Regions from separate parts of the Streptomyces sp. NBC_01255 genome, predicted to be linked through region 3. Evidence: riboswitches for the same ligand, from Rfam matches in the RefSeq annotation. Region 3 holds a riboswitch; each other region holds the start of a gene.
What was found. Region 3 has a riboswitch for cyclic di-AMP ahead of OG357_RS06510 (M23 family metallopeptidase). Riboswitches for the same ligand answer to the same signal wherever they lie in the genome.
Positions count from the first base shown of each region.

Region 1 (6,279 bases), 1.3 Mb from region 3:
ACCCCGCTGCTCGCCGGACGGCTGGCGAGCGCCACGGAGTGGCTGGCCGGGCACCCCGAGGGCGGCGAGCTGCCGCTCGGCTACTTCGGGGCGAGCACGGGCGCGGCCGCCGCGCTGTGGGCGGCGGCCGATCCCGGTTCCGGCGTCGCCGCCGTCGTCTCACGCGGCGGCCGGCCCGACCTGGCGGGCGAGCACCTGGGCCGGGTGCGCGCCCCGACCCTCCTGGTGGTGGGCGGCCGGGACGCGCTCGTGCTGGACCTCAACAGACGCGCTCAGGCCTTGCTGCGCTGCGAGAACCGGCTGACCGTCGTCCCCGGGGCCACCCACCTCTTCGAGGAGCCGGGCGCCCTGGAGGAGGTGGCGGAGCTCGCCACGGACTGGTTCGCCGAGTGGTTCCGGCTCAGTAGGCCCCGTTGACGTTGTCGATGGAGCCGTAGCGGTCGGCCGCGTAGTTGCAGGCGGCCGTGATGTTGGCGACCGGGTCGAACAGGTCCGTGGACGTGCCCGGGACGTGGTAGGCGTCGAAGGTCGGCTGGATGACCTGGAGCAGACCCTTCGAGGGGGTGCCGGCCACGGCGTTCGAGTCCCAGAGGTTGATGGCCCGGGGGTTGCCGGAGGACTCGCGCATCACGTTGCGGAGGATTCCGTCGTACGAACCGGGGATGCCGCGCTGGGCCATGATGTCCAGCGACTGCCGGATCCAGCCGTCGAGGTTGTCGGCGTACTGGGTGGCGGCGGCCGGGGCGGCCTTGACGGCGGGCGCGGCGGCGGGCGCCGCCTGCGCGGCGGAGGCACCCGAGGCGGCGGCCGGGGCCGCGGCACGGCGCTCGGAGCGGCTCGCCCGCTCCGTGGTCGTGGAGCTCTTCTTCTGCGCGGTCGCGGATACCGGGGCGGGCTTCGTGGCGGGCTTCGCGGAATCCCGACGAATCGTCAGTTCGAGACCGGGGTGAATGAGTGACGGATTGTCACCCACGGCGGACTTGTTGGCCCGGTAAATCGACTTCCAGCCGCCCTGAATTCCCTTCTTCTGGGCGATCAGGGAAAGCGAGTCACCACTCACCACGGTGTACGTGCGCGCGGCGGCGGGGGCCGAGGGAGCGGCAGCCGGAGCGGCGGGCTGGGCCGCGAAGGAATGCGCGGCGAAGGGCTGCGCGGCGATCTTCGGTGCGGCCGAAACGGTCTCGGCGCCGGCCGTGGCGGGGACGACCAGCGGCAGGGCCAGGGCGGCGCCGCCCGTGCCGGCGAGCGCGAGGCCGCGGGAGACGGTGCGGCGACGGGGGCGGCGGTGCTTACCGTGTGCAGGCATGACGGATGTCCTCTCCGGCGCCTGCGGGGTGAGCTGTCGGGTTCGGACGGGAGATGTCCGGCCGCGCACACGCGGCTGCACCCCGAGCCGTTCCGGATTCCGGACCGGCGAATTCGTGGGTCCCCCGCTCCTGCCGTCGGGTGAAAGGGAGGTGTTTTCGGGCGGCGGCAGGATTAGGCGTTCCGCTCGAATGGGGGTGACCGTAGGCCAGCATTGCGCCGGATAACAAGAGGATCTGATCGCCGGCTCCCGGAATTGGATCTCCGAATTCAGGGAATTCAAGATCGACCGGGCTCGGGAGGCGGTGAACTTCCGTGTGCGGTACGGGCTGCGGGTGTACGGGTCCCTGACGAGGGCGAGAGAAAGTGAACCGCGTCACCAGGAGAGTAATGTCCGAATATGCGATGTAATTCCGTTGGTGAGTAAATGGGCGGAAATTGGCCGAGGTGGGCTGTTCGCCCGCGCTGGTGCGAGTGGGGCACGCCCAGTGCGGGCAAAAGTCGCAAACTAGACATTCTTCTTGAAGGATGGAGGTACCCGACCCAGGAGCCACCCGGATGCCGACCTCCATCGCCCCGATCAGCCCGGACACCCTCGACCGCGAGGCGGCCGCTCTCTTCGAGAGCGCCACCTGGCAGCGGATCGTCACCGACTGGACCGCCCCCGCTCGGCCGGCCCCCGCGCCGGAGCGGACGCCCGAGCCCGCGGACTGGCGGGCCCTCCTCACCGTGTCCGTGGACCGGCTCGTGGCCGACGCGCTCGACGCGCTCCCGCCGTCGGCCCCCGTCGAGACGCTCCCCGGCCGCATCGGAGCCGTACTCCCGGACCGACTGCACGCCTGGCGCCGGATCGGCCGTCCCGAGCTGCGCCCCTCGGTCCACCTCGGCTACGCGCGGCTGGTGCTCACGGAGTGGGGCTGGCAGAACGCGCCGTACAAGCTGCGCGACGCGCGGGGAGCGCGCTGTGTCTGCGGCGCGCTCCTCGCAGCCCACCGCCTCGGCTACGGCAGCGCGGACACCATGAACGAGGCGGCCGCCTGGATCATGACCGAGCTCCGGTCGCAGGGATGGGGCGAGCTGATCGGTCCGTGGAACCGGGCCCCCGGCCGTACGGCCGCCGACGCGGTGGGCCTCCTCGACGCGACGATCCGCCGCGCCGCGCACGCCGGCCGGTGAGTCCTGTCGGTGAGCCCTGCCGGTGACACCGGCCGGTGCGACCGGCCGGCGTGCGCGGGTTCAGCCGGTGACGCTCGGGGCTCCGGTCTCGATGTGGCCGGTGTACCGGCGTGACCAGGTCCCGTCGATGTCGGCGAGGATCGTGAAGTCGTACCAGCCGCCGTTGTAGGCCACCGCGTTGAAGAAGTCCTCGCGGCTGGAGTTCGCCGGGACCGTGTAGGTCCACGGTCCGTCCGTGCGGTAGGCGTTCGAGCGGATCGTGAACGTCACCGGAGCAGCCGAGGTGTTGGTCATCCTGAACCACAGGGCCGTCCGGCCCGTCCCCGCCTCCGGCGCGAACCGGGCCGCGACCTCCACGGCCTTGCCGGCCTTGGACGCGTCGCCGGTGAAGCGCCGCAGGAAGCGGTTGGGGCCCATCATCGAGATGTCGTACTTCCCGGATCCCGACCCGAGCCCGATGTTGAAGTAGTCGGAGGCCGTGCCGCCCGCGTCGACCGTGTACTGCCAGGCGGCCGTGTCGCGGTGCTGGTGCGGGTGGATCGAGAAGTGCGCCGCCTGCTTGGCCTCCACCCCCTGGTTCGTCATCGAGAACCAGGCCAGGATCTTGCCGGCGGCACCGAACTCGAACCGGTCGAGGTTGCCGTTCACCTGGTACGGCAGGGCGCGCGCCGGGCGGGTGCCGGACTCCTGCGCGGGCTGCGCGTTGTTCTGCGGCGCCGGGTTCGGCAGCGGGCCGCAGGTGGCCTGGCCGATCACCTTCGCCGTGGAGGGGAGGCCGGCGGGCACTCCGTACACCGGGTGGGCGAAGTCGAAGACGCTCGTCAGGTCGCCCGTCACCCGGCGCCGCCAGGCGCTGATGTTCGGACAGGTGGCCGGTGTGCCGAGGGCCGCCGTCCAGGTCTCCATGAAGCGGAGGACGGAGGTGTGGTCGAAGACCTCGGAGCTCACCCAACCGCCCCGGGTCCACGGGGACATGACAAGCATGGGGACACGGAAGCCCAGTCCGATCGGCACGCCGTCCAGGTACTCGCCCGGTGTCCCCGGCGGGGCGACCGGCGGCGGCACGTGGTCGAAGAAGCCGTCGTTCTCGTCGTAGTTGAGGAACAGCACCGTCGAGTCGAAGACCTCGGAGTCGGCGGCCAGCGCGCGGTAGACGAGGTCGACGAAGTGCGCGCCGTCCCCGGGCGGCGCGTACGGGTGCTCGGAGAACGCCTCGCTCGCCACCACCCACGACACCTGCGGCAGCGTGCCCGCCACGACGTCGGCGCGGATGGCCGCGGCGATGTCGTCAGGCGTCGAGCCGGTGACCTTGGGGACCGAGCCCATGCCCCGGTCGTACAGCGGGTCGCCGGGGCGGGCGTCGGTGAACTTCTTGAAATAGGCGAGACCGTTGTCGCCATAGTTGTCCTGCGCGTTCTGGTAGACCTTCCAGCTCACCCCGGCCCGCTGGAGCGCCTCCGCGTACGTCTCCCAGGTCAGCCCCGACTCGTCGCCCCCGTCCTTGCTGGAGCCGTCGATCTTCCCGCTCCACAGGAACGTCCGGTTGGGGCCGGTGGCGCTGAGCGCCGAGCAGAAGTACGCGTCGCAGATCGTGTAGTGGTCGGCGAGCGCGTGGTGGAAGGGGATGTCCTCGCGGTCGAGGTGACCGAGCGTCCGCGTGTTGCCCACGCCCATGACCCAGTTGTCCATCCGGCCCTTGTTCCAGGCCGCGTGCTGCGAGGTCCAGCTGTGGGGCAGATCGCCGTTGCACTGTGCGAGGGTCTCGCCGTCGACGCCGCCCGCGGGCGGGGTGTCGCTGAGCTTCCACGGGTACTGGCGGCCGCCCCAGTTGGGCTGGTGGAACATGCCCCAGCCGCCGGGCAGATTGCCGGCGGCACGGTCGCCGAACCCCCGTACGCCGCGCAGCGTGCCGAAGTAGTGGTCGAAGCTGCGGTTCTCCTGCATGAGGATCACCACGTGCCGGACGTCGGTGAGCGTGCCGGTCGCGGCACGCGCGGCGGCCGATGCCCGGCCGGGCGCCAGCGCCGCCCCGGCGACGAGCCCCGCGCCGATTCCGACGAATCCCCTGCGGCTGATGGGAAGCATGCCCCGCCTCTCCTGTCACGGCGTGCCCGCGCGGCACGTCGGGAGCCATGATGGGGGAGGGGAGCTTAAAGGTATACGGCCGTGCAGTAATTCCTGGGTTAACAGCCCAGGGCCATGGAATGCCGGTGTGGAGATTGGTCCGACCTCATACCAATAAGGCTGATGTCTGGCTCCGTCCCGGTCAGACGGTGAGGACCTTCACCCCGGCCTCCGTGAGCTGCGCCGTGGCCTCCGCCGAGATGTCCGTGTCGGTGACCAGGAGATCGACCCGGTCCAGACCGCAGATACGGGCGAACGCGCGGCGGCCCATCTTGGAGGAGTCGGTCACGACGACGACCCGGCTCGATCGCTGGGCGAACAGCCGGCTGATGCTCGCCTCGTCCTCGTGGTGGGCCATCACGCCCAGCTCGGGGTCGACACCGTCGACCCCGAGGATCACGACGTCGAGCACGACCTCGTTGAGCACGCCGACGGTCAGCGGGCCGACCAGCTCGTACGTCTGCGGGCGTGCCACCCCGCCCGTCGTGACGATCTTGATCTGTGGGCGCACCGCCAGCTCGCCGGCGATGTTGAGCGCGTTGGTGACCACGGTCAGCGCGGGCCCGGCCGCGCCCCCGCCCGCCGCCTCCGCCCGGCCGCTCGCGAACCGCAGGGCGAGCGCCCGTGCCACCTCCGTCGTCGTCGTGCCGCCGTTGAGCCCGACGACCTCCCCGGGGGCCACCAGATCGGCCGCCGCCGCGGCGATCCGCTGCTTCTCGGAGGCGTGCCGCGCCGACTTGTAGCGGAGTGGCAGCTCGTACGACACGCCGTGCGCGACCGCCCCGCCCCGCGTCCGTACGAGCAGCTGCTGCTCGGAGAGTTCGTCGAGGTCCCGGCGGATCGTGGCGGCGGAGACCGTCAGCGCGGTCGCCGCCTCCTCCACCTCGACTTTCCCCGAGGCCGCGAGCAGCTCCAGGAGTGCGTTCCACCGCTCGTGCTTGGACATCGGCCCATCCCCTCCCGATCGTGCGCGCGTCCGATTCTATCCGTCGGTGCGCGTCAACCCTGGCAACGTATTGCGTATATCTGCTTGAATGAGTCCACCTTCACGCAGCTTCACGCATTCTTGCTCCATCATCGCGCACTCTTCTTGCAAGGAGTCCTGCATGACCACCTCACGCACCGCCGTGGAGATCGCCTCCCAGCCGGCCATCTGGCGACAGGCGGCCCGCACTCTTCCCCAGCACACCGCCGCCCTGCCCCGCCGGGGCGAGCGCGTCGCCGTGATCGGCTGCGGCACCTCCTGGTTCATGGCCCTGGCCTACGCCGAGCTGCGCGAGGCCGGCGGTCACGGCGAGACCGACGCCTTCGCCGCCTCCGAGTTCCCTTACGGGCGCCGCTATGACCGTGTCGTGGCCATCACCCGCTCCGGCACCACCAGCGAGGTACTGGCCGTCCTCTCCCGCCTGCGCGGCGAGGTGCCCACGGGCGCGCTCACCGCCGACCCCACGACCCCCGTGATGGACCTCGCCGACGAGGTCGCCGTCCTGGACTTCGCGGACGAGGAGTCCGTCGTCCAGACCCGCTTCGCGACCACGGCGCTCGCCCTGTTCCGCGCGCACCTGGAGTCCGAGGACGCCCTGCCCGCCGGCGTACGGCCCCTCGCGGAGGCCGCGGAGGACGCCGAGCGTGCCGTCGCCGTTCCTCTCGACGACGCGGTCCTCACCGCCGAGC
Region 1 is NZ_CP108474.1:236,337-242,615, reverse strand. Features, by position in the region: gene OG357_RS01005 (alpha/beta family hydrolase) at 1-417, shown strand, start outside; gene OG357_RS01000 (LysM peptidoglycan-binding domain-containing protein) at 401-1,306, opposite strand; cyclic di-AMP (ydaO/yuaA leader) riboswitch at 1,312-1,465, opposite strand; gene OG357_RS00995 (DUF6197 family protein) at 1,864-2,481, shown strand; gene OG357_RS00990 (phosphocholine-specific phospholipase C) at 2,542-4,566, opposite strand; gene OG357_RS00985 (DeoR/GlpR family DNA-binding transcription regulator) at 4,748-5,551, opposite strand; gene OG357_RS00980 (SIS domain-containing protein) at 5,712-6,279, shown strand, end outside.
Region 1: another riboswitch for cyclic di-AMP. It lies ahead of OG357_RS01000 (LysM peptidoglycan-binding domain-containing protein); the one in region 3 lies ahead of OG357_RS06510 (M23 family metallopeptidase).

Region 2 (6,279 bases), 3.7 Mb from region 3:
ATGCCCGACCTGGAGCTGCTCCCCGGCTCGTACGACCTGCCCGGCTCCCGCCTGCTCGACCTGGTGCAGGTCATGGACCGGATCCGGCGCGAGTGCCCCTGGTCGTCGCAGCAGACGCACAAGGCGCTCGCCAAGTACGGCATCGAGGAGGCGTACGAGCTCGTCGAGGCGATCGAGGAGGGCGACCACGAGGAGCTCCGCGAGGAGCTCGGGGACGTCCTGCTCCAGGTCGTCTTCCATGCCCGGATCGCCGAGGAGGACCCGGAGGAGCCGTTCTCCGTGGACGACGTCGCCGGGACGATCGTCGAGAAGCTGATCCACCGGCACCCGCACGTCTTCGGGGACGCGACCGCCGAGACCCCGGAAGAGGTCAAGGCCCACTGGCTGCGGACCAAGGCCGTCGAGAAGCAGCGGGAGTCCGTGACCGACGGCGTGCCGCTCGGACAGCCGGGGCTCGCGCTCGCCGCGAAACTGGCGGGCCGCGTGCGGACGGCGGGGCTCGACGTGCCGCTGCCGGAGGGCGAGGGCATCGGGTACGAGCTGCTCGGCCTCGTCGCACGGGCGGAGGCGGCCGGCGTGGACCCGGAGGCGGCCCTGCGGGCGGCGGCCCGGGCGTACCGCGACGCGATCCGCGCGGCGGAGGGGCTGTGACGGAGCCGAAGGAGCGCCGGCGGCCGGCCGCCGCCAGGCAGTGGATCCAGATGATCCCGATCGCCCTGTTCGGCACGGCGAAGGCGCTGGACGACGCTTCGGCCTGGTGGGTACGGGTCCTCTGCGCACTGTTCGCGCTGTGGGCCGTCACGGGGCTGGTACGGGTGGCCGTGTGGCGCCTGCGCAGGCGCGCCCGCGTCGTCGCCCGCTTCCGCCGGGCCTGAACCCCCGGCTCAGGACTCGCGCGGGGCGCGGGCCTCGGGGTCGTGCCAGTGGAGTGGGGGCGGGCCGAGGAGGCGTTCGGCGGCGGTGCTCGGGCGGGTCGAGAAACGGCCGATCGCCGGCAGCGTGTCGTGGTGGATCCGGTCCGGGTCGGTGCCGAGCTCCGTCAGGACCTCGGTGACCTCCGTCAGGAAGCCGGGCGGCCCGGCGAGGTAGACCTCGTGCGCGGGCCACTGCTCGCAGGCCTGGAGCGCGTGGACGAGGCGTTCGGTCGCCTGGTCGCGCCGGCGGCCGGGGGCCGCGGTGATGTAGGTGACGTTCAGTCCGGGGAGACGTTCCTTCAGGGACTCCGCGTCGGGGCGCCCGTACAGATGGTCCTTCGCGCGGGCCACGACGAACAGCCGGCCCTCAAGGCCCGGCTCCGTCTCGGTGGCCTCCTCCAGGAGGGCCCGCACCGGCGCCCAGCCCGTACCCGCGCATATATACGTGCGGAGTCCGCCCGAAGACGTCCGTGCCGTGAGGCCGCCGCCGGCGGCGCTGAGCCGCAGGACCTCGCCGGGACCGGTCTCGCCGACGAGCGCCGTGCTCATCGCGCCGCCGGGGATCCGGCTCACATGGAGGTCGAGCGTGCCGTCGTCGCGGGGCGCGTTCGCGACGGAGTAGGTGCGCCAGACGCGCGGGACGCGCAGCGAGCTGACGCTGACGTACTGGCCGGGTACATAGGGGAAGGGCTGCCGGGGCCGCAGGGTCAGGACGGCCAGGCTGTCGCCGTACCGCTCGTGGCGGACGACGTCCGCGTCCCACCAGGCGGGCTCGCCGGCCCCGGCGGCCTCGTCGGCGCCCGCCTGCATCAGCTCGACCACGAGCCCGTACGCCTCGGTCCAGGCCTTCTCCGCCTCGATGGTCCACGCGGAGCCGGCGGCGTGCGCGAAGGCGCCGATCAGGCTCTCGCCGACGGCGGCGTACAGCGCGGGCGAGGCGAGGAACTTGCGGTGGTCGCGGCCCAGGTGCCCCAGATAGGCGGCGAGGGCGGGATCCTCCAGGTGGGTCACCACATGCGTCAGCGCGGCGAAGAGCCGGTCCCGCTGCGGGACCATGTCCTCGGGGAAGAGCTCGCGCACTCCCGGGTTGTTCCAGAAGAGGTGCGAGTAGAAGAAGGTGACGGCGTGCTCGGCCCGTCTCTCGACGATCGCGAACGTGCTTCTGATCAGCTGGGGATCCACTGACATGAATCTAGGGCACATCCGGCACCTCATGATCACAGGTTCTCCATACATGTGCCCCGCCTGCCCGCCGGCTGTGCCCTGCCTGCGCCCCGCCGGTGACCCGGGGGCCTCCCTGTACGGTCGGGGAGTGAGTACCAGCCCCGCCCCCGAGCTCTTCACCTGGGAGTTCGCCAGCGATCCCTATCCCGCCTACGCCTGGCTGCGGGAGCACGCGCCCGTGCACCGCACCAGACTGCCCAGCGGGGTCGAGGCCTGGCTCGTCACCCGGTACGCGGACGCCCGGCAGGCCCTCGCCGACCAGAGGCTCTCCAAGAACCCGGCGCACCATGACGAGTCCCCGCACGCGAAGGGGAAGACGGGCATCCCGGGCGAGCGCAAGGCCGAGCTGATGACGCATCTGCTCAACATCGACCCGCCGGACCACACCCGGCTGCGGCGGCTCGTGTCGAAGGCCTTCACGCCGCGCCGGGTCGCGGAGTTCGCGCCGCGCGTGCAGGAGCTGACCGACCGGCTCATGGACGACTTCGTGGAGAAGGGGAGCGCCGACCTCATCCACGAGTTCGCGTTCCCGCTCCCCATCTACGCGATCTGCGACCTGCTCGGCGTGCCCCCGGAGGACCAGGACGACTTCCGGGACTGGGCCGGGATGATGATCCGGCACGGCGGCGGGCCGCGCGGCGGGGTCGCCCGGTCGGTGAAGAAGATGCGCGGCTACCTCGCGGAGCTGATCCACCGCAAGCGCGAGGAGCCCGGCGAGGACCTCATCTCGGGGCTCATCAGGGCCTCCGACCACGGCGAGCACCTCACCGAGAACGAGGCCGCCGCCATGGCCTTCATCATCCTCTTCGCCGGCTTCGAGACGACCGTGAACCTCATCGGCAACGGCGTCTACCAGTTGCTCCGCCATCCCGAGCAGCGCGAGCGGCTCCAGGCCTCGGTCGCGGCGGGGGAGACGGGGCTCCTGGAGACGGGCGTCGAGGAGCTGCTGCGGTACGACGGGCCGGTGGAGATGGCGACCTGGCGGTACGCGACGCAGGCACTGACCGTCGGCGGGCAGGAGATCCCGGCGGGCGACCCGGTGCTCGTGGTCCTCGCCGCCGCCAACCGGGACCCGGAGCGGTTCGCGGAGCCGGACACGCTGGACCTCTCCCGGCGCGACAACCAGCACCTCGGGTACGGGCACGGCATCCACTACTGCCTGGGGGCGCCGCTCGCCCGCCTGGAAGGACAGGCCGCGCTGGCCACGCTCCTGACGCGCCTGCCCGACCTGCGACTTGCGGCCGATCCCGCCGAACTGCGGTGGCGCGGCGGGCTCATCATGCGGGGATTGCGCACGCTTCCGGTTGATTTCACCCCTTCCGTACGCCTCCTGTGAGTTGACGGACCGTCAGAAATGTGATCTTCACGTGATCGGGGGTCCATCGACTTGTGACGAGCGTTCGAATGCCGCTACGTTTCCCGGCAGTCTCAGCCGTCACGCGAAAGGCCTCCCTATGCGCTCCGGGAACGGACGACACCGTCGCCCCCGTCAGGCCCCCGCCATCGTCGTCGCCGCGGGAGTGACCGGATCCGCTCTGGCGCTGCCGCTGCTCGCCAGTGGCTCCGCCTCCGCCGCCGACGCGGCGACCTGGGACCGGGTCGCCGAGTGCGAGTCCGGTGGCCAGTGGAGTGCCAACTTCGGCAACGGCATGTACGGCGGCCTCCAGTTCACCCAGGACAGCTGGGAGCGGAACGGCGGCCTCGCCTACGCGCCCAGCCCCGACCTGGCCAGCCGCGCCCAGCAGATCGCGATCGCCGACACGGCGCTCGCCGGTGGCAGCAATGACTGGGCCACCTGCGCGCCCATCGCCGGTCTGGCGAACGACGGCAAGGTCACCGGGGTCAACCCGGGCCCCGCCGCTGCCACGAAGGCGCCCACGGGGCCCGTGGCGGAATCGAACCGGACCGCGGGCGTCCCGGTCACCCCGTCGGAGACCGCCGCTGCCGAGAAGGCCACCGCCGCGGAGAGGGCCGCCAAGGCCACCGCGACCACCGAGGCCGCCGAGTCGCCCCGTACCGCGTCGAAGGCCCCCGCCGCGCCCGCCACCCCTGTCAGCCCCACCGCGCCGGTCAGCCCGACCGCGCCGGCGACGGCGGCCACGCCGACCGCCCCGGGCACGGCGACCACGCCGGCCACGCCGGTCGGCCCGACCGCGCCGGGCACCTCGACCACCACCCCGGCAGCGCCCGACGCGTCCCTGACGCCCGTATCGCCCGAGACGCCGAAGGGTGACGCCTCGTCGGCCACGCCCGGCACCGGCAAGCACCGGGGCGACGCAGCTCCGGAGGAAACCGGCAAGACGGACACTCCTGCCGAATCCGGAAAGCATGCTTCATCGACGGACAAGCTGGCGGAAAGCCCCGCCGGCACGCCCGTCGCTGACGAGGTGAAGAATTCGGACACAACGGACAGTCAGGGCGCTTCGGGCGCGTACACCGTGCGGCCCGGTGACAACCTGTCCGAGATTGCACAGGAGAACGAACTCCCCGGCGGCTGGAACGCCCTCTACGACGCCAACCGCGGGACCGTGGGCATCGATCCGGACCTCATCGTCCCTGGTCAGAGCCTCGACCTGACGATCGGTTCGGAAGCGAAGGCCGAGTAGTTCGGGAGCTTATGTCCGGTTCTGGGCAAGTGAGACATGGGTCTCTTCGCCTCAACTGGCGTGTCCCGTCCGCGAACTTTGCTCCCGTCACCTCCCACCTGCGCAAACGCCCCCCACCGGAGGGCAAGTAGGGGCGATATTTCCGCAATACGCCTCTTTGAACTTCCGGTGGGTCTGTGTCTACGGTCGTAACCGCTCGCCACCGCGGGCCCCGTCGACCGAAACGCCGAATCCTGCCGTCGGCCGATGGGAACGTCGCGTAAGCGCCGTAGGCAGGAGCGGGGGACCCAAGGTAAGTGCCGACCCCGGCCGTTGAGACAGACGGCCGACGATCGGCTAGGGGTTAAGTCGCGTGCTAGGACACGCGGCCGGACAACTCATTGGTCCGAACCCGACAGCTCACCTCGTAGGCGTCGGTGAGGAGAATCTCCATGCTGTTTTCCGGCAAGGGCAAACACCGTCGTCCCTCCAAGGCCACCCAGGTCGCCACGCTCGTCGGCGTCACCGGTGTCGCCGTCGCCGCCCCGCTGATGACCGCGGGCACCGCCTCGGCCGCCACGTCCTCCGAGTGGGACCGCGTCGCCCAGTGCGAGTCCGGCGGCAACTGGTCGATCAACACCGGCAACGGGTACTACGGCGGCCTGCAGTTCTCCGCCTCCACCTGGGCCGCGTACGGCGGCACCGCCTACGCCTCGACCGCCAACCAGGCGTCGAAGTCCCAGCAGATCACCATCGCCGAGAAGGTCCTCGCGGGCCAGGGCAAGGGTGCCTGGCCGTCCTGTGGCGTGGGCCTCTCCGGCGCCTCGTACGACGGCGGCTCCGCCGAGAGCGCGCCGCAGCAGGCCGCGCCGAAGCAGGAGACCCAGCAGCAGTCGCAGCCGCAGCGCTCGACCGAGCAGCCGACCACCCGCAGCGAGCAGCGCCAGGCCCCGAAGCAGGCCACGCAGCAGCAGGCCGCCCCGAAGGCCGCCACCAAGAAGACGGTCACCACCCCGACCGGCAAGGTGGTCAAGAAGGGTGACGGCGAGTACAAGGTCGTCGCCGGCGACACCCTCAGCAAGATCGCCGAGGCGCACGGCGTCAAGGGCGGCTGGGCCGAGCTCTTCGAGCTGAACAAGGACGTCGTCGAGAACGCCGACCTCATCTACGTGGGCCAGCAGCTCCACCTCAAGTGAGCCCGGCGGCTCGGGTGAGTCCGGCGGCTCGCCCGACCCCTCCTATGACCCTCCCGCGGTGACCACCCCGGTCCGGCGCACTCTCCCCCGTGCGCGCCGGACCGGGGTTCCGTGTGTCCGGGGTCCGTATGTCAGGGGTCCGTACGTCAGGTTTCCCGGGTTCGGGACGACTTGACGGTTACCGCCCAGTAGATCTGGGGCCCTTCGTCCCGAGATGCATGCCCTTGGGTCCTTTTTCGTCCCAGGGGGCGGGCGCAGGGCCGGCCGGAGCCCCGGAGCCGGTTAGGCTCTTGTCGCAAGGCCAAGCGACCCTGCACCGGCCATGCGTCACATCCAGCGTCACATCCCAAAAAGGAGATG
Region 2 is NZ_CP108474.1:5,215,476-5,221,754, forward strand. Features, by position in the region: gene OG357_RS23685 (nucleoside triphosphate pyrophosphohydrolase) at 1-651, shown strand, start outside; gene OG357_RS23690 (hypothetical protein) at 648-875, shown strand; gene OG357_RS23695 (globin domain-containing protein) at 885-2,096, opposite strand; gene OG357_RS23700 (cytochrome P450 family protein) at 2,149-3,474, shown strand; gene OG357_RS23705 (transglycosylase family protein) at 3,659-4,744, shown strand; cyclic di-AMP (ydaO/yuaA leader) riboswitch at 4,999-5,172, shown strand; gene OG357_RS23710 (transglycosylase family protein) at 5,176-5,919, shown strand; gene eno (phosphopyruvate hydratase) at 6,277-6,279, shown strand, end outside.
Region 2: another riboswitch for cyclic di-AMP. It lies ahead of OG357_RS23710 (transglycosylase family protein); the one in region 3 lies ahead of OG357_RS06510 (M23 family metallopeptidase).

Region 3 (6,279 bases):
TCGCCGGCCCACCTCTCCCGGCTGGAGACGGGGAACCGGCAACCGTCGCTGCCGATGCTGCTCGGCCTCGCCCGTATCTACGGTACGACGGTCTCCGAGCTCCTCGGCGAGGCTCCGCCCGAGCGTGACCCCGTCGTCCGGGCCGGCCGCTCCGAACCCGTCGAGGCCGACGGCTGGATCTACCGGCAGGCCGGCGGCGCCGGGCGGGCGCTCCAGTGCCTGCGCGTCCACGTGCCGTACGCCACCCGGGCCGACATCGTGCGGGTCCACCCCGGCGAGGAGTGGATCCACGTCCTGGAGGGGCGGGTGCGGCTCGCGCTCGGCGACGCCGTCCACGTCCTCGATCCCGGGGACAGCGCGCACTTCGACTCGCTGACCCCGCACCGCATCGGCGCCGCCACTCCCGGCGGGGCCGAGCTGCTCTTCGTCCACACCCTGATGCAGAGTCCCGTCGCCGAGCTGTGCCTCGGCGACGGAACCCCGCACCGGCGCTGATACCGCGCCTCCTCGTGAGAACGTGCCCCTTCGCCAGAAAAGGACCGAGATGTCCGAGAAGTCACGACCTGTCACCGGTGAAGAGCGCGGGGAAGGCAAGTTTCCCAAGGGGCTGGCCCTCCGCCTCTTCGCGTACCTGATCGCCGGGCACCTCTTCGCCGGCTTCCTCTACCTGCTCTTCATGCTCGGCGGGCAGAACCAGTAGAGCGGCGCCCCGGGCGGGCTCACGCCTCCGTGAGGAAGCGCTCCCGCAGCCGCTCGCGGGTCTCGGGGGCCAGCTTCAGCCCCTCCGTGAGGTAGGTCTCGACCGAGCCCCACGTCGCCTCGATCGTCTCGAAGGCGCCCCGCAGATACTCCACCCGCGCGTCGAAGAGCGGGCTCAGCAGCTCCATCACCTCGGGCGACATCGCGTCCGCGCCGGTGGAGCTGCGGCGCACCTTGTAGCGGCGGTGCGGGTCGTTCGACTTCACGTAGTCCGCCTCGATCGCCTCGACCTCGACGCCGAGGGCGAGCAGCGTGATCGCGATGGAGAGGCCGGCGCGGTCCTTGCCCGCCGCGCAGTGCATCAGGGCCGGGACGCTCTCCTCGGCCATGGAGTGCAGGATCCGGCTGTGCTCCGACGTCCGCTCGACCACCATCTTCCGGTACGAGTCGGACATACGGGCCGCCGCCTTGCCGTCGCCCAGGATGTCCCGCAACTGCGCGATGTCGCCGTCGCACACCAGCTTCCAGAACTCCTTGCCGTCGGCGGGGTCGTTGAGGGGTATGTTCACGTTTCGCACGCCGGGGAGCTCGACGTCCGCACCCTCGACCTTGCGGTCGGCCTCGTTGCGGAAGTCGAAGACGGTGTGCAGGCCCAGTGAGGCGAGGAAGGCGGCGTCGGTCTCGGTGGCGTGGGCGAGGTGGCCGCTGCGGAAGAGGCGTCCGGGCCGCACGGCGCGCCCGTCCGTCGTCGGCAGGCCGCCCACGTCCCGGAAGTTGCGGACCTCGGCCAGCTCGGGTTCGTTCGCTTCGGTGGGCGGGACCTGCGGCAGCTGCTGCGTCACGGATGCTCCTGGGGGGTCGTCGTTCGGGGGCCCGATGCGAGATCGGTTCCTAGGGCAATCATCCAGGTGGGACGGGGTCGGCGCACCCCCTCGGACGGGAATGGGTGATCTGTCCGAAATGAGGCGTTAAGGGGAACACGCCCTGGTTGCAGGCGAGATGGGCGATGCCGCGTGAGCAGGGTCATAGATGTGACGGATCGTGGCCGAAGGCCCCGGGCAATTGCCGTACGGAAAAAGGAAATCGAAGGACCGTCATCGACGGAGGGTGACCGGAATTCCGCCCGGAATGCGGCCCGGGTAATGCCGGAGGAAATCTGCGGCTTGTTCGCTCCGACCCCGCTCGTCTAGCGTCACCGTCAATCCGGTCGGACCGCCGAATCCTGCCACCGTCCGGAATCCGCACTCATCCCATGCGTGGCAGGAGCGGGGGACCCAGGAAGTACGCCGGTCCCGCGACAACAGGACGGCTCGGGGTGAAGCCGCGTGAGAACGCGGCCGGGCATCTCCAGTCCGAACCCGACAGCTCACCTCGTAGGCGCCGGAGAGGAATTCGCCATGCCCGCGAAGGGTAAGCACCGCCGTCCCAAGATCAATTCCATCACGCGTGGTCTCGTCGTCGCCAGTACGGGAGGCGCCGTCGTCGCCCTTCCGCTCCTCGGCGCCACCGGAGCCCACGCCGCCGAGCAGGCCGCCCCGGCCGCCGTCCCCGCCCAGGCCGTCGCCGCCGCTCAGGTGAAGGCGCCCGCCGCCCTCCAGGCCGCGCCCACCGCCGCCGCGAAGGCCGCGCCGAAGACGTACTCCGTCGTCAGCGGCGACTACCTGTCGAAGATCGCCACCGAGCACCACCTCGCAGGCGGCTGGCAGAAGCTCTACGCGGACAACCGCCAGGTCGTCGGCGAGAACCCCTCGCTGATCCTGCCCGGCATGAAGCTCACGCTCGGCGCGAAGAACACCGCCGCCGCCGCTCCGAAGAGCGCCGCGCCCAAGGCCGCCGCCCCGAAGGCGGCTCCGAAGGCCGCCCCGAAGGCCGCTCCCGAGAGCACGCAGAGCTCCGAGAAGAACGGCGACTCCTCGCGTGCCTCGCGCAGCAGCCAGCGCGCCGCCGCTCCGGCCGCCGCCTCCGCCGAGTCCTCCTCGTCGCAGTCGTCGCAGACCTCCCAGTCGTCCGGGGCCTCGACCTCCGCGTCCGGCTGGGTCGCCCCCGTCAGCGCCGGCTTCTCCACCCCGTACCGCGCCTCCGGCTCCATGTGGTCCTCCGGCTACCACACCGGTGTCGACTTCACCGCCTCCTCCGGCACCACCGTCCGCGCCGTCGGCGCCGGCACGGTCGTCTCCGCCGGCTGGAGCGGCGCCTACGGCAACGAGGTCGTCATCCAGCACGCCGACGGCAACTACTCGCAGTACGCGCACCTCTCCTCCCTCTCCGTCTCGTCCGGCCAGACCGTCACCGGCGGCCAGCAGATCGGCCTCTCCGGCTCGACCGGCAACTCCACCGGCCCGCACCTGCACTTCGAGATCCGCACCTCCCCGAGCTACGGCTCCGACGTCGACCCGCTGGCCTACCTGCGCCAGCACGGCGTCTCCGTCTGACACGGACGCTCCCTGACGGCCCGGCACATGTGTGCCGGGCCGTCGGCGTATTCCGGCTTGGGAGAATCTTTATCGGTGGCATATGTCACCCTGCGTCAACCCCTCCTTACGGTCGCGTAGGTCACATCCGAAAGGGAAGGATGTGCTCCCGTGGCAGACGATTCGAGATCAAGAGACAAGAACGCATTCGGGTCGTACGCGGCGATCGGTGACAGCTTCACCGAGGGCGTCGGAGACCCCGGGCCCGACGGGACGTACGTCGGCTGGGCGGACCGCTTCGCGGTGCTGCTCGCCGACGAGCTGCCGGAGCACGACGACTTCCGCTACGCCAACCTGGCCGTACGCGGGCGCCTGCTCGACCAGATCGTGGCGGAACAGGTCCCCCGGGCGAAGGAACTCGCCCCCGACCTGGTGACCTTCTGTGCCGGCGGCAACGACATCATCCGGCCCGGCACCGACCCCGACGACGTGGCCGAGCGCTTCGAGCGCGCCGTCGCCGACCTGACCTCCGCCGTCGGCACCGTCATGGTGACCACCGGCTTCGACACCCGTGACATCCCCGTGCTCCGGCACCTGCGCGGGAAGATCGCCACCTACACGGCCCACGTCCGGTCCATCGCGGACCGCTACGACTGCCCGGTCCTCGACCTGTGGTCGCTCAAGTCCGTGCAGGACCTGCGGGCCTGGGACGACGACCGGCTGCACCTCTCGCCCGACGGCCACACCCGCGTCGCCCTGCGTGCCGCCCAGGTCCTCGGCCTGCCGGTGCCCGCCGACCCGGACCAGCCGTGGCCGCCGCGCCCCCCGCGCGGCACGCTGGAGGTCCGCCGCGACGACCTCAACTGGGCCAAGGAGTACCTCGTGCCCTGGATCGGGCGCAGGCTGCGCGGCGAGAGCTCGGGCGACCACGTCGAGGCGAAGCGCCCCGACCTCATGCCCCTGTAGGACCGCCGGGGCCGCCGACGCCGGCCGGGATCCGCTCCAGGACCCCGCCGGCGAAGACGTCGTACAGCGGCAGCGTCTCCAGATGGACGTAGCCGATGTGGCAGTCGCAGACGGCGAGGGGGCAGGCCCGGGGGCGCAGCGCGGCGCGGTACGAACCGTCGTACAGGTTCCCCAGCTCGGCCTTGACGAAGTGGCAGCGCCGCACGGTCCCCTCGCCGTCCACCGAGATCACCGACTCGCCGGTACGGCACGGCAGCCCCGCCGAGCGGTGCGGCCGTCTGCTGTAGGGGAAGAGCGGGTCGATCCCCGTCCACTCCTCGGCCTCCGCGTCCGTGTACGTGTGGCCCTCGGCTGCGTTCACCCAGAGGTAGACGTGCGGCGGCAGGGCCGCGCGCAGCCGGCGGGCGTCGTCACGGTGCTCGGGCAGGCCGACCACGCCGACGCTGAACCGGATGCCCCGGGCGGCCAGCTCGCGGCACTTGCCGAGGAAGCGTTCGTACGGCGTCTGGCCCGGGTGGTACGTGCACCAGAGGGCGACGGTCTCGGGGTCCGCCTCCGCCAGCCAGTCGGTCCGGCAGCTGAGGTTGGTCTGGATCGCCACCCGCTCCACGTGCGGCAGCCGTGACAGGTCGACCAGGGCCCGCCGGTACCAGGAGCGCACCAGGCCCTCGCCCCACGGGGTGAAGAGGATCCGCAGCCGGTCGCCGGTCTGTCCGGCGGCCCACCCGGTGAACCGGTCGAGCGCGGCCCGGTCCGCGCGCAGCTGCTCGCGGCTGTCCCGGCGTTTGGCGAAGGGGCAGTAGGGGCAGTCGAAGTCGCAGGAGGCGAGCGGGCCGCGGTAGAGCAGGGTCAGATCCACGGCTTCCCTACTTCGGCTCGTACGCGGCCATGGCGGCCCGCACGTCGGGCGAGAACAGCTCCGGGCCGAGCCCGTCCGAGTACGCGAGCCCCTCCGGTGACAGCCGGAGCAGCCCCGCCGGGGCGTCCTCGTCGAGCCAGCCGAGGGACGCGAAACGGGCCAGCTCCGCGGGGAAGTCCGCGAACGGGGAGGAGCCGAACCGCTCCTCGTAGCCGGCGACCGGCATGCCCTCGGCCTGGAGCAGCGACTGGAGCAGATGGCGGCGGCGGGCCTCCTCGGCATCGACCCACCGGCCGACCTCGACGCGGGAGAAGTCCTCTGTCTCCGTGTACGCGTCGATGATCGAGCGGATCTCGCGCATGTCGACGGCGTAGTCGAAGGAGTAGTGCAGCGCCGAGGTGTACGAGCGGGCGCCGCAGCCCAGGCCGATCATCCCGTCCGTCTGGCACGCGTAGTCGTCCGGGCCGAGGGGCGCGGCGTCCGTCCGGCGGAACATCCGCATCGACACCTGCTCGTAGCCGTGCGCGCGGAGGTGGTCCCGGCCGTACCGGTAGAGGCGCAGCCGCCGCTCGTCCCACTCGCGGTCGGCCCCGGGGGAGATCCGGCCGAGACCGGTGAGCGGCCGGACGTACAGCGGGTAGAGGTACAGCTCCTCGGGGCACCAGGCGAGCGCCGCGTCGAGCGAGGAACGCCAGGACTCCTCGGTCTGGCCGTCGATCCCGTAGATCAGGTCGATGTTGAGGACGGGCACACCGGTGTCCCGGATCCTGCCGAGCGCGGCCTCGACGTCCGCGCGCCGCTGCGGCCGGACCGCCGCCCGCGCCTCCGCCTCCACGAAGCTCTGCACGCCGATGCTGAGGCGGGTCGCGCCCCGCTCGGCGAGGACCGTGAGCCGGTCGGCGGTCGCGGTCGCGGGGGACGTCTCGACGGACAGCGGTACGGCCCGCAGATCGACCCCCATCCGCTTCTCGGCGATGTCGCAGAGCCGCTCCAGCTCGGCGGCGGTGAGGAAGGTGGGCGTGCCACCGCCGAACGCGGCCGTGGCGAACCGCACGGGAGCGCTGTCCCCTCGGGGGTCGCCGAGCGCCTCGCGGACGGCCGTGGCCTGGCGGTCGAGGGCGTCGAGGTAGCGGGTGGTCAGCTCGTCGGGGGCGCCGATGCGGGTGAAGAGATTGCAGAACCCGCAGCGGACCTCGCAGAACGGTATGTGCGCGTAGAGGGAGAGCGCGTCCTTCGGCTCCGCCGCCCAGAGGGCGTCGAGGGACGGCCGGTCGGGGAGCGCGCGGTACGCCGTCTTGTGCGGATAGGCGTAGACGTAGCTGCGGTACGGGCGCGGGGTGGTGG
Region 3 is NZ_CP108474.1:1,518,179-1,524,457, reverse strand. Features, by position in the region: gene OG357_RS06525 (helix-turn-helix domain-containing protein) at 1-495, shown strand, start outside; gene OG357_RS06520 (DUF6126 family protein) at 545-700, shown strand; gene OG357_RS06515 (tyrosine-protein phosphatase) at 720-1,541, opposite strand; cyclic di-AMP (ydaO/yuaA leader) riboswitch at 1,930-2,092, shown strand; gene OG357_RS06510 (M23 family metallopeptidase) at 2,097-3,131, shown strand; gene OG357_RS06505 (SGNH/GDSL hydrolase family protein) at 3,282-4,076, shown strand; gene OG357_RS06500 (STM4011 family radical SAM protein) at 4,063-4,935, opposite strand; gene OG357_RS06495 (STM4012 family radical SAM protein) at 4,943-6,279, opposite strand, start outside.